Regions from separate parts of the Vibrio sp. MACH09 genome, predicted to be linked through region 1. Evidence: predicted binding sites of a transcription regulator. Region 1 holds the regulator's gene; the other holds the start of a gene.
The links. The regulator CRP, encoded in region 1, controls carbon source genes, mostly activating them, when cyclic AMP is high. The targets are predictions, from matches to a motif close to TGTGANNNNNNTCACA.
Positions count from the first base shown of each region.

Region 2: CHJ_RS18875 (glycogen/starch/alpha-glucan phosphorylase) is a predicted target of CRP. The motif match lies at 4,852-4,867, and genes of this name have one in related genera.

Region 1 covers NZ_BSFZ01000001.1:3,027,693-3,033,693, forward strand. Annotated here, with positions in the region: gene CHJ_RS13625 (YheU family protein) at 1-103, shown strand, start outside; gene CHJ_RS13630 (phosphoribulokinase) at 173-1,042, shown strand; gene crp (cAMP-activated global transcriptional regulator CRP) at 1,289-1,921, shown strand; gene groL (chaperonin GroEL) at 2,395-4,041, opposite strand; gene CHJ_RS13645 (co-chaperone GroES) at 4,114-4,404, opposite strand; gene CHJ_RS13650 (DUF3624 domain-containing protein) at 4,618-4,869, shown strand; gene CHJ_RS13655 (alkaline phosphatase) at 4,915-6,001, opposite strand, start outside.
Region 2 covers NZ_BSFZ01000002.1:797,636-803,636, reverse strand. Annotated here, with positions in the region: gene malQ (4-alpha-glucanotransferase) at 1-2,080, opposite strand, end outside; gene CHJ_RS18875 (glycogen/starch/alpha-glucan phosphorylase) at 2,266-4,719, opposite strand; gene malT (HTH-type transcriptional regulator MalT) at 5,271-6,001, shown strand, end outside.

The DNA.
Region 1 (6,001 bases):
TAAAATTCAGCAAGTACATCTTTTACTACAACAAGGTGAAGCCGTTGTGCTTTTCTCTGAACTTCACGAAAGTGTGGATATAAAACTAAAGCGTGAACTATGATTGTTTATTGTTCGACTTTAATGCCATAGACTAAAATAGAATCAGATCTTCATAACGACAAGGAATGTCATGTCAGCAAAACACCCAATTATCGCAGTAACAGGTTCTTCAGGAGCTGGTACTACAACCACATCTGAAGCTTTTCGTAAGATGTTCAGTATGATGGATATCAAACCAGCTTGGGTTGAAGGTGACAGCTTTCATCGCTTTACACGACCAGAAATGGATATAGAGATCCGCAAAGCCAGAGAGCAAGGTAAACACATCAGTTACTTTGGGGCTGAGGCGAATGACTTTCCAGCCTTAGAGAAATTTTTCAGAAAGTATGGTGACGAAGGTGTCGGTCAGGTTAGGCGCTATTTACACTCATTTGATGAGGCGGTCCCTTACAATCAAATGCCAGGCACCTTTACTCCATGGCAAGATCTACCAGAAAAGAGCAACGTATTGTTTTATGAAGGCCTACATGGGGGAGTGGTCGATGGTGACATTAACGTTTCTCAGCATGTTGATCTGCTCATCGGTATGGTGCCCATAGTTAACTTAGAATGGATTCAAAAATTTGTCCGAGACACTCGTGATAGAGGTCATTCACGCGAAGCCGTTACCGATTCCATCGTTCGCTCAATGGATGATTACTTAAATTACATCACACCTCAATTTTCCCGTACCCATATCAACTTTCAGCGCGTACCGACCGTTGATACCTCAAACCCATTAAACGCGAAAGGTATCCCTAGTCTTGATGAGAGTTTTGTGGTGATTCGATTGCGTGGAATGAAAAATGTCGACTTTCCATACCTGCTAGCAATGATTGATGGCTCATTTATGTCAAGGCATAACACCTTAGTTATCCCCGGAGGAAAGATGAGCTTTGCAATGGAACTAATCATTAGACCGATATTGCAACAGCTAATTGAAACCGGCAAAATCGGTTAATTATTGTACAAACTTTTAGTTTACTTTTAATACCGTGATCATGTGCACATTTTTGCGTAACATATCACAAATTCAGGGCGATCAAAATCAAGAAATCGTCTGCAAAAAAGGATACTATTCTTAACCGATAGATAAAGAAGTAGCTTGCAGCTTCGAATAATTAAACCTATGCTAACCGCAAAGTTTATTGACGAGGCAGCAAAGGAACGCTGCTGAACAGACCCTGCATAAAATAGTGAGATAATTATGGTTCTAGGTAAACCTCAAACCGATCCAACTTTAGAATGGTTTCTTTCACACTGTCATATTCATAAATATCCATCCAAAAGTACGCTGATTCACGCTGGTGAAAAAGCGGAAACTTTATATTACATAGTGAAAGGCTCCGTAGCTGTGCTTATCAAGGATGAAGAAGGAAAGGAGATGATTCTTTCTTACCTAAATCAAGGTGACTTCATCGGTGAACTAAGCTTATTTGCAGAAGAGCAAGATCGTACCGCTTGGGTACGTGCGAAATCCCCTTGCGAAGTTGCGGAAATTTCTTTTAAGAAATTCCGTCAGCTGATCCAAGTAAACCCAGACATTTTAATGCGTCTTTCTGCTCAAATGGCTAACCGTCTTCAGGTTACAAGCCAAAAAGTAGGTGACCTTGCATTCCTAGATGTAACAGGACGTATTGCGCAAACACTTTTAAACCTTGCCAAGCAACCTGATGCAATGACCCATCCAGACGGCATGCAAATTAAGATCACTCGTCAAGAGATTGGTCAAATTGTTGGCTGTTCTCGTGAAACAGTAGGTCGAATCCTGAAGATGCTAGAAGAGCAAAACCTAATTTCTGCGCATGGTAAAACTATTGTGGTTTACGGCACGCGCTAGATATTAATAATCTAAGCACAACACCAAAAACGCAGCATTATTGCTGCGTTTTTTTATGGCATCTCTTTCTCTCTGTATCCATCACAAATTTCTTTTCCATTTTTAATCACCAATCTAGATCCCTGCGAATAGATAGTTAGCAGCCAAAGCCTAACAGTAAACTCATTTTAGCTGATCTATTTGCAGTAACAATCTTCCCAGCATAAACCAGATACGACAGTCTAGACAGATTTAAAAACCATACAGGCTATTGATTTATAAAAATAATTACCTTTAGATCGACCATCAAATAACTTTATAATCAAATTATTTGATAATCAACAAACCTCATTTTTAGCAAAAAAGTAAACCATTATTCATAACAACGCAGCTGAGAAATCAGTATTCCCCGCATAAAAAAACCGAAGCCAAAGCTTCGGTTTTTTGTTCACAATATTACTGTCAGCGGTAAACCGCTATCAATAACTCTTGGCTTACATCATGCCTGGCATGCCGCCCATACCACCCATGCCGCCCATATCAGGCATTGCTGGAGCATCTTTAGCTGGCATATCAGAAACCATAGCTTCAGTCGTAATCATTAGACCTGCTACCGATGCAGCAAACTGAAGTGCACTACGAGTTACTTTTGTTGGGTCAAGGATACCCATTGCAATCATATCGCCGTATTCACCTGTTGCAGCGTTATAACCGTCGCTACCTTCACGTGCTTTAACATTGTTTGCAACTACTGACTCTTCGTCACCTGCGTTAGCAACGATTTGACGTAGTGGCGCTTCCATTGCACGTAGAGCAACGCGAATACCTACGTTTTGCTCTTCGTTTGCACCTTCAAGGCCAACAACTTTAGACGCTGCGCGGATAAGTGCAACACCACCACCGGCAACAACACCTTCTTCTACTGCTGCACGAGTTGCGTGTAGAGCATCTTCAACGCGATCTTTCTTCTCTTTCATCTCAACTTCAGTCGCAGCGCCTACTTTGATAACCGCAACACCACCAGCAAGTTTTGCAACACGCTCTTGTAGTTTTTCTTTATCGTAGTCAGATGTCGCTTCTTCAACTTGTTGACGAATTTGAGCAACACGGCCGTTGATCATCTCTTCTTCACCAAGACCATCAATGATAGTTGTGTTCTCTTTAGTGATTGTCACACGCTTAGCTTGACCTAGATCTTCAAGCGTTACTTTTTCAAGCTCAAGACCAATCTCTTCAGAGATAACCGTACCAGAAGTTAGTACCGCGATATCTTGTAGCATTGCTTTACGACGGTCACCAAAACCAGGGGCTTTAACAGCCGCTGCTTTCACGATGCCACGCATGTTGTTCACCACCAATGTAGCTAGAGCTTCACCTTCAACATCTTCGGCAATAATTAGAAGAGGACGAGACGCTTTTGCCACTGCTTCCAGAGTAGGAAGAAGTTCACGAATGTTAGAAACTTTCTTATCAATAAGTAGAATAAATGGGCTTTCAAGTTCTACCGCACCAGCTTCTTGATTAGTGATGAAGTATGGCGATAGGTAACCACGGTCAAACTGCATACCTTCAACAACGTCTAGTTCATCATGAAGAGCTTGGCCTTCTTCAACAGTGATAACACCGTCACGACCTACTTTTTCCATCGCTTCTGCAATGATGTTACCCACAGTCTCATCAGAGTTAGCAGAGATAGTACCTACTTGAGCAATAGCTTTAGTATCAGTACAAGGAACAGATAGTGTTTTAAGCTCTTCAACAGCAGCGATTACCGCTTTGTCGATACCGCGCTTAAGATCCATTGGGTTCATGCCCGCTGCAACGGCTTTAAGGCCTTCAGCAATAATGGATTGTGCAAGTACTGTTGCAGTCGTTGTTCCGTCACCAGCAGCATCATTAGCTTGTGAAGCAACTTCTTTAACCATTTGTGCACCCATGTTTTGAAACTTGTCTTCAAGTTCAATTTCACGAGCAACAGAAACACCATCTTTAGTAATGGTTGGAGCACCAAATGATTTATCTAGAACAACATTACGTCCTTTAGGACCTAGCGTTACTTTTACAGCATCGGCAAGAACATTAACGCCTTCAAGCATTTTTACTCGTGCGTCATTACCAAATTTTACATCTTTAGCAGCCATTTTGATTTCCTTTCCTAAAATCTATTTTTACTTTAATTTGTCGTTTAAGAGTGAATGTCTTAACGCTTACTTCTATTCAACGATAGCCATGATGTCATTTTCAGACATAACAAGAACTTCTTTACCATCAATCTTTTCAGTTTTCGTACCGTAACCTTCAGCAAAGATAACTACGTCACCCACTTTAACGTCTAGTGGCATAACAGAGCCGTTTTCTAGAATACGACCTTTGCCAACAGCAACTACCGTACCGCGAGTGGATTTTTCAGCTGCAGAGCCAGTTAACACGATGCCACCAGCAGATTTAGATTCAACTTCTTGGCGCTCAACGATTACACGGTCATGTAAAGGACGAATATTCATCTGTATTCTCTCCTGATATTGTTTATTTAATGAAAGTGCTGATTAATCAGCTTGTGACAGAGATGTGGGGGCGCAAATATATTTACCAAGGGCAGAGCCGCTTTTTTTTTGTGAAAGGAATCTCCTTTTTTGCCTTATCTTATCGATTGACTGCATTGCCTAAGTAAAAGCAGTGGTTCAGAATAAAAACATCTCTATCAGGCGAAGATAAATATGGCTTGTAATATCTGTAATGGTAATCATTGGTTCTGGCAAAAAATAGGCCGCTGCAAGCGATGTATGGATCAGCTCACTACTCTGTCGGTATTATGTTGGGTGGTGTGGTGGTTTACCTGCAAAGAGAACCCTAGTAGCGTGGAATCTATAGCTCTAATCTTTGCGGGTTTCGCTTTTAATGGTTTGTTGTTTTTGCATTTGTGGTTCCGTTTCGTCATCTTTCCGATGCGAAAACGAAATAAGAAGTGAGCCATTAACGGCTCACTTCTGTCGGTGCTTAATAAATAGATTTCTCTACTTCGCCAAGCTCAACGCTTCATTCATCACATGGTAAATGTAATTTTGTTCGATGACACCTTGGAATAAATAGGCTTGCGGGCCTCGAGCAAAAATTGCAACATCTTCACCAGAGTGAGTTTCAGATGACAACTTAATTAAAGATTGCTGCTTGTAATCCAATTGAGTCACCTGCTGCTGAGTCAAATCTGTACGAGCTCCATCCACTGCACCGGGTCCGTTTCCATAGGTTAACGTAGTGTATTTTTTACCTTGCTTATCGACACTGTACTTACCTTTAGACTTAGATAATCCCAAAATATTGTTACCACGCTGAGAATAACCGTTCATAACTAAAGTGTGAGCATGGTCTGCCGTAGCAATGATTAAGGTATCATCTAAGTTAGTGTTCTCTAGTGCCACTTTAATTGCGTCATCAAAAGCAATGGTATCCGCAAGTGCTCGCTTAGCGTTACCGTCATGGTGAGCATGATCAATCCTTCCGGCTTCCACCATCAACACATAACCTTCTTTATTCTTTGATAAGATCTCAATAGCTTTTGCGGTCATTTCAGCTAGAGAAGGTTCACCGTCACGTCGATCTTCTTCGTACTTCATATGACTACTTTCAAACAGACCCAATACGCGAGAGGTATCGCTACCTAATTGGTCAAACTGAGCTTTGTTGTAGACATACTGGCCTTCCGGATAACGAGACTGCCAATCAGCAATAAGGTTTTTGCCATCTTTACGTTTGCCCTTTTTACCTTCAGGATCAATCATATCGTTTGGAATGAACTCGCGTCGTCCTCCGCCCAATGCAACCTGAATGCCATCACCCTTATCAAACTGGATAAACTGGCTGGCAATATCTTGGCAGCCCTGATTTTTAGCAATATTTGGCACATCATGTTCCCAGTTACGATCAGCGCTATGAGCGTAGGTAACCGCAGGAGTAGCATGAGTTAATCTTGCCGTAGAAACAACACCCACAGACATTCCGCGCTCGGCGGCCATTTCCCATGCGCTGGTCGCTTCATTACCTAATGCCGTGTTACAGAAGCCACGTTGAACATTATCATTCACATTCAGCGTACCCGCTTTA
Region 2 (6,001 bases), on a different contig from region 1:
GACGCCAGTTTGGATATTCATCAACCGTTCCCGGAATGTTTACCGGTTTATCCATCTCTAACCAATCTTCCAGCTGAATACTCAACAAGGCCGAAGAGCCAGCGGCTAAATGAAGTTGTAACGCTTCACTTAAGTGCTTATCCATTGGCACTAATGTCGCGTCACGACCAACACCATCAGGTAAGAAGCCATGCCATTCAACACTATTAAGGATCTCTTGCTTACATTTTAAACGGTCATCAAACAGTATTTGTAACTGCTCCTCGTCGGGATATAACCCTAGCTCCTGACCTGTTTTGAGATCATCACAGTGCCAAAATCCACGTAACGTTGGCATGTCGTGGGTACAAAGTGCCGACATGGACTGTTCTGTATAATGATTCGGCGAGTAATAGCCGCCATCTTCTGCTGTTTCAAAGAAGAAGACTTTATAAGAGTGAACCCCTGCATCCGCGAGAATATCAACAATTTCATCTGGCACTGTTCCAAGGTCTTCACCAATCACACTGCACTGATAGCGATGAGATTCTAAAGCCAATATTGCCAGCATATCTTCAACGGGATAGTAGATATAAGCACCGTTTGTTGCACCTTCACCTTTCGGTATCCACCACAAACGAAGTAGGCCAAGAACATGGTCAATACGCAGTGCGCCACAATGCTTCATGTTTGCTCTTAGCAACTTAATATAAGCGTCATAGCCTGTGGCTTGAAGAACTTGTGGATTAAGAGGAGGAAGCCCCCAATTTTGTCCTAGAGGACCAAGAATATCCGGTGGCGCGCCAATACTGGCGTCCATCACCAAGTTACCATCGTCTGCCCAGGTCTCAGATCCTGAGTTAGCCACCCCGACCGCCAGGTCACGGTAAAGCCCTACTGCCATGCCTTTCTCTTCAGCCAATGTCTGCGCTTCATTAATCTGACTGTCGGCAATCCATTGCAAATAAAGGTGCAATTGCACTTTATCTTCATTCTCTTTAATGAAAGTTTGAACGGCTGGATTTTGGAAGTGCTGGTACTTCTCAGGGAATACAGGCCAACCCCAAATGCTTTGATCTTTTTCAAACAGCGTACCATGCAGAGCATCGAATGCAGCTTGATGTAATAGGCTCTCGCCACCTTGCTCAACAAAGCTCAAAAATGCTTTTGCTCTGTCGGTAGATTCATCCAGATGACGACTCTTAAATTCGTCAAATAACAGAGGTAACACACTCATTTTAAGTTCAGACACTTCAGAGTAGTTAACCCAATGGGTATCTCGAACTTTATGCAGACGCTGCTGGAACTCGTTGCTGCCCACTTTACGCTGAGCATCAACACTTAACACAAACTCAGGAACAGAACTGACATCAATATAGAGAATATTTAACCAACGGCGAGACGACGGGCTATATGGACTCGCCCCTTCAGGGTTGGCTGGGAATAATGAATGAATTGGGTTTAAACCAACAAAATCCCCTCCTCGTGATGCTATTTCTGCGACCAATTGTTTAAGGTCACCAAAGTCACCAATACCCCAGTTATGCTGAGTTCTAAGAGTATAAAGTTGAACACTTGGCCCCCACAGTTTTTTCTGCTGGGATAGTTTCTGCTGCTTGTAACACGCATTTGGCGTCACTATCAGGGTCATTTCATACGGGGTCTTGCGACGCTTGCGGGTGATAATAAGTTGATGATATCCCCACTCCACGTTGGGCAGTTGAAACACTAAAGGGCCGCCTTCTGCACGCTCATCACGTACAATTTGCGATTGAAGATATCCTTCAAGGGTCTTACCCTGCTCAGTTTCTAAACGCCAGCTAAATTCACTCTCGCGAGCACTAACACCTAGATTCAATTTAATCTCTATGGGTTGCTCACTATCGCGTACAACTTGAACGGGATCCAAAACCTCTTTTTTATGTTTCTTTTCTGCCGATTTAAGCAGATTTTCTTCACTTGAGGTATCGTAGCCAAGAGAAGCAAGTAAACGACGAATGGTTTCCTCTTCGACACTTGCTTCATCTCCCCACGCACTAATATAGTTTTTTGATATCTTAGCCATATCAGCGACTTGCATTAGAACTGACTGTTGTTTCATTTTTCTCTCCGAAGGCGTTTATACGCCTTCCTTTTAGTAGGGCATTCTTGTCAAAATCTTAGGTAACTTACCGGATCCAATAATGCTCTTTGGTAAAACCACTATTGGATCCAGTAGAGCCGGGAAACTGCACTCGCTAAATTATGCTTACGAAAACAGCGCTCCCAGCTCAAACAGGCAAATAACTAGCGTTTTACGGCTTGTAATTTCCAGATGTTATTTACGTAATCACGTATTGAACGGTCAGAGCTAAACTTACCTACCAGCGCCGTATTTAGAATCGCCTTACGAGCCCAACCTTGCGGCTCACGGTACTGTTGATCCATCGCTTCGTGCGCTTTTACGTAAGAGGCAAAGTCAGCAAGACACAAATACGGATCACCACCGTCCAACAGGCTGTCATAAACTGCGCGCAGTTTACCCGGCTCTCCTGGTGTAAATTCATCACCTAACAGAAGATCCATTGACGCTTTTAGCAGGTGGTCAGCGTTGTAGTAATCAAATGGGTTGTAACCTCGAGCACGCAACGCCTCAACACCATCAACTTCTAGACCGAAGATATAGATGTTTTCATCACCCACTTCTTCACGTATCTCTACGTTTGCGCCATCCATAGTACCAATGGTTAGTGCACCATTAAGCGCCATTTTCATGTTACCTGTACCCGAAGCTTCTTTACCTGCGGTAGAGATTTGCTCAGACACATCTGCAGCCGGAATAATGATTTCCGCCATGCTGACACGATAATCAGGAATAAAGACCACTTTCAGTTTGTGGTTCACACGGTTGTCACTGTTGATTTTCTCTGCCACTTTGTTGGTGGCATAAATGATCTCTTTGGCTAGATGATAGCCCGGTGCGGCTTTCGCGGCGAAGAACACCACACGTGGCGCCATATCAAACGAAGGATCATTTAATAGACGATGATACAGAGACAATATGTGCAACAGGTTCAAATGTTGACGTTTATATTCGTGAAGACGTTTGATCTGCACATCAAAAATCGCATCGGTATTTAATTCAATACCCATGTTCTCTTGTACCCAATCGGCTAGACGCTCTTTATTGGCTTTTTTAACCGCCATATAGTCATCTTGGAAGGCTTTATCGTCCGCAAATTCGGCTATCTTTGTTAGCATATCCAAGTCGGCTGGCCATTTATCTCCAATCTTCTCGCTAATAAGAGCTGACAACTTAGGATTACAGAACTTCAACCAACGGCGAGGTGTTACCCCGTTGGTCACGTTTTGCAGTCGATTTGGGTAAAGTTCGTGGAACTCTGGGAATAAGTCACGTTTAACCAACTCAGAGTGAAGTGCCGCTACACCATTTACCGCATAAGAACCAACAACACAAAGGTTGGCCATACGTACCATACGGTGGAAGCCTTCTTGAATAATTGATAATTTGCGTTGCTTCTCAACATCACCCGGCCATTTAGCACGCACTTCTTGCATAAACAAATGGTTGATATGATAAATGATTTCCATATGACGAGGCAGCAAGCGCTGAATTAACGACTCGCTCCATGTTTCTAATGCTTCCGGCAACAAGGTATGGTTAGTATAGGCAAATGTTTTAGAACACAGTGCCCATGCATCATCCCAAGCCCACTCATACTCATCCACCAAAATACGCATTAATTCCGGAATAGCGATAGTTGGGTGTGTATCATTTAGCTGGATGGTTTCATATTTCGCTAAGTCTTCTAACTTGTGACCAGCTTTAAGGTGGCGACGCAAGATATCAGCAATAGATGCCGCACTATGGAAGTATTGTTGCATTAAGCGAAGAGTTTTACCCTTCTCGTGGTTATCATTTGGATAAAGTACTTTGGTAATGTTACCCGCATCAATCAATGAGTGCTGCGCTTCAAAGTAGTCACCATTGTTAAAGCTTTCTAAAGAAAAAGGTGCAATGGCCTGACATTCCCATAAACGCAATGGGTAAACGGTATTGCTTTCGTAACCCACAATAGGAAGATCCCACGGCATCGCTTTTACTTGCATACCCGGAACCCAACGACGCTTCTCTTTTCCATTTTCATTAATCACTTCTACGTGACCATAAAAACCGATTTCTTGAGCAATATTTGGCCGTGCAACTTCCCAAGGGTAACCTTCAACACCACGCCATGCATCAGGCGCTTCCTGTTGATGACACTGATCAAATGACTGTTTGAACAGACCATACTCGTAGTGAAGACCATAACCAACCGTTGGAAACTCTTGAGCAGCACATGAGTCCATAAAGCAAGCAGCCAAACGACCAAGACCACCATTGCCCAGTGATGGGTCACGTTCTTCTTCTAACAGGTCAGTTAGACTCTGTCCCAGCTCTTTCATGGCGGCGTCTATTTGCGAATAAAGCCCCATGCTGATCAAGTTGTTACCCGTAAGGCGGCCAATCAAGAACTCTAATGAAAGGTAGTTAACACTTTTCGCATTTTGAATCGCTTTATCATTTTCTGTTTCTAGCAAATCAAAGGTTGTCATCTCCGCTAGAGCGCGACCCATTGCTAAATACCAGTCACGTGGCTGTGCATTTTCAACCTTCGTTGCGTAAGTTGCGGTTAAATGCATTTTTACATCGGCTTGGAACTGCGCTTTATCAAACTTTTTTTGTTGCGTCGGTTTCATAGTGACATCTCATAATTGTTTCAATTTATCTATGGCATATCCTGCATCTTGATAATCAACAGAACATCCTCCTAACTTAAAGAGTGGAGAGGAGGAGTAGCTAGGGCGTAGACCCTACTCTTCTACACACTTAGCGATCTAAGTCACACTAACTGCTGCTAGCGTTAAAAATATAGCGACTCAGGTCACGTATAACTTTCGATTACCTCCTCCATTACTCATTGGCTATAAATTACTCAGTCAGAAACATTGATTGAAAATAGTAGTTTCATCACACTAATGCCTGAATTTATCCCGTTAAGCCATGGCTAGCTTCACCACTAATGATGGTAATAGAATCCCGTTTCATAATTACTAATATGTACGGGTAGCCGCCGTTTTTCCATCTAGCAAACTATACTTATGAGACATTAATCACAATATCGGGGCGTAGAACCTCATAATTATGCGGCAGATCATACATATCGCAGATAAGCCGTTTTATGTTGATATCACCTTATCGTAGGATAAAAACAGTTTATGAATAACCTAAATCAAATAGTGCGATAACTATGTGGATACCCTCAAAACTCACTCGGCCCGGCCGGTTACATAACGCCATCGTTAGACCTCGCGTTTTAGACTTATTACAGCAAGCACCGTGTTATAAGCTGATCCTTTTCCGCTCTCCGGCGGGCTATGGTAAAACCACCATGGCGGCACAATGGCTCTCTGACAAAAATAGCGTCGGCTGGTATAGCCTTGATGACAGTGACAATGATACGTTTCGATTTGTTAACTATTTTATTCAGGCCATCAATCGCGCCACGGGTGATCAATGTCCGAACTCACAAACACTGGCTGAGCGCCGGCAGTTTTCCTCGTTACAGACGTTATTTGCAGAAGTATTCTCTGAGCTATCAGAGTTTTTTAATGAAAGTTATGTGGTGCTTGATGACTACCATCTGATTCAGAATGAAGAAATTCATGAGGCGATGCGTTTTTTCCTCAAGCATATGCCAGACAACATTACGTTAGTCGTAACCAGCCGCGCTAACCCACCACTAGGCACCGCGAACTTACGAGTACGCGACTTAATGATTGAAATAGGCAATGATTTATTGGCGTTTGATACCGAAGAGACTACCCGTTTTTTCAATCAACGGGTTTCTGAAGGCATTGATGACACCACCGCAGATAGCTTACGCAACTATGTAGAAGGTTGGCCGTCAGCGTTACAACTTATTGCCTTGCAAGCTCAACATCAAAAACGCACTTTAGCTCAATCTGTCCAGTCAGTATC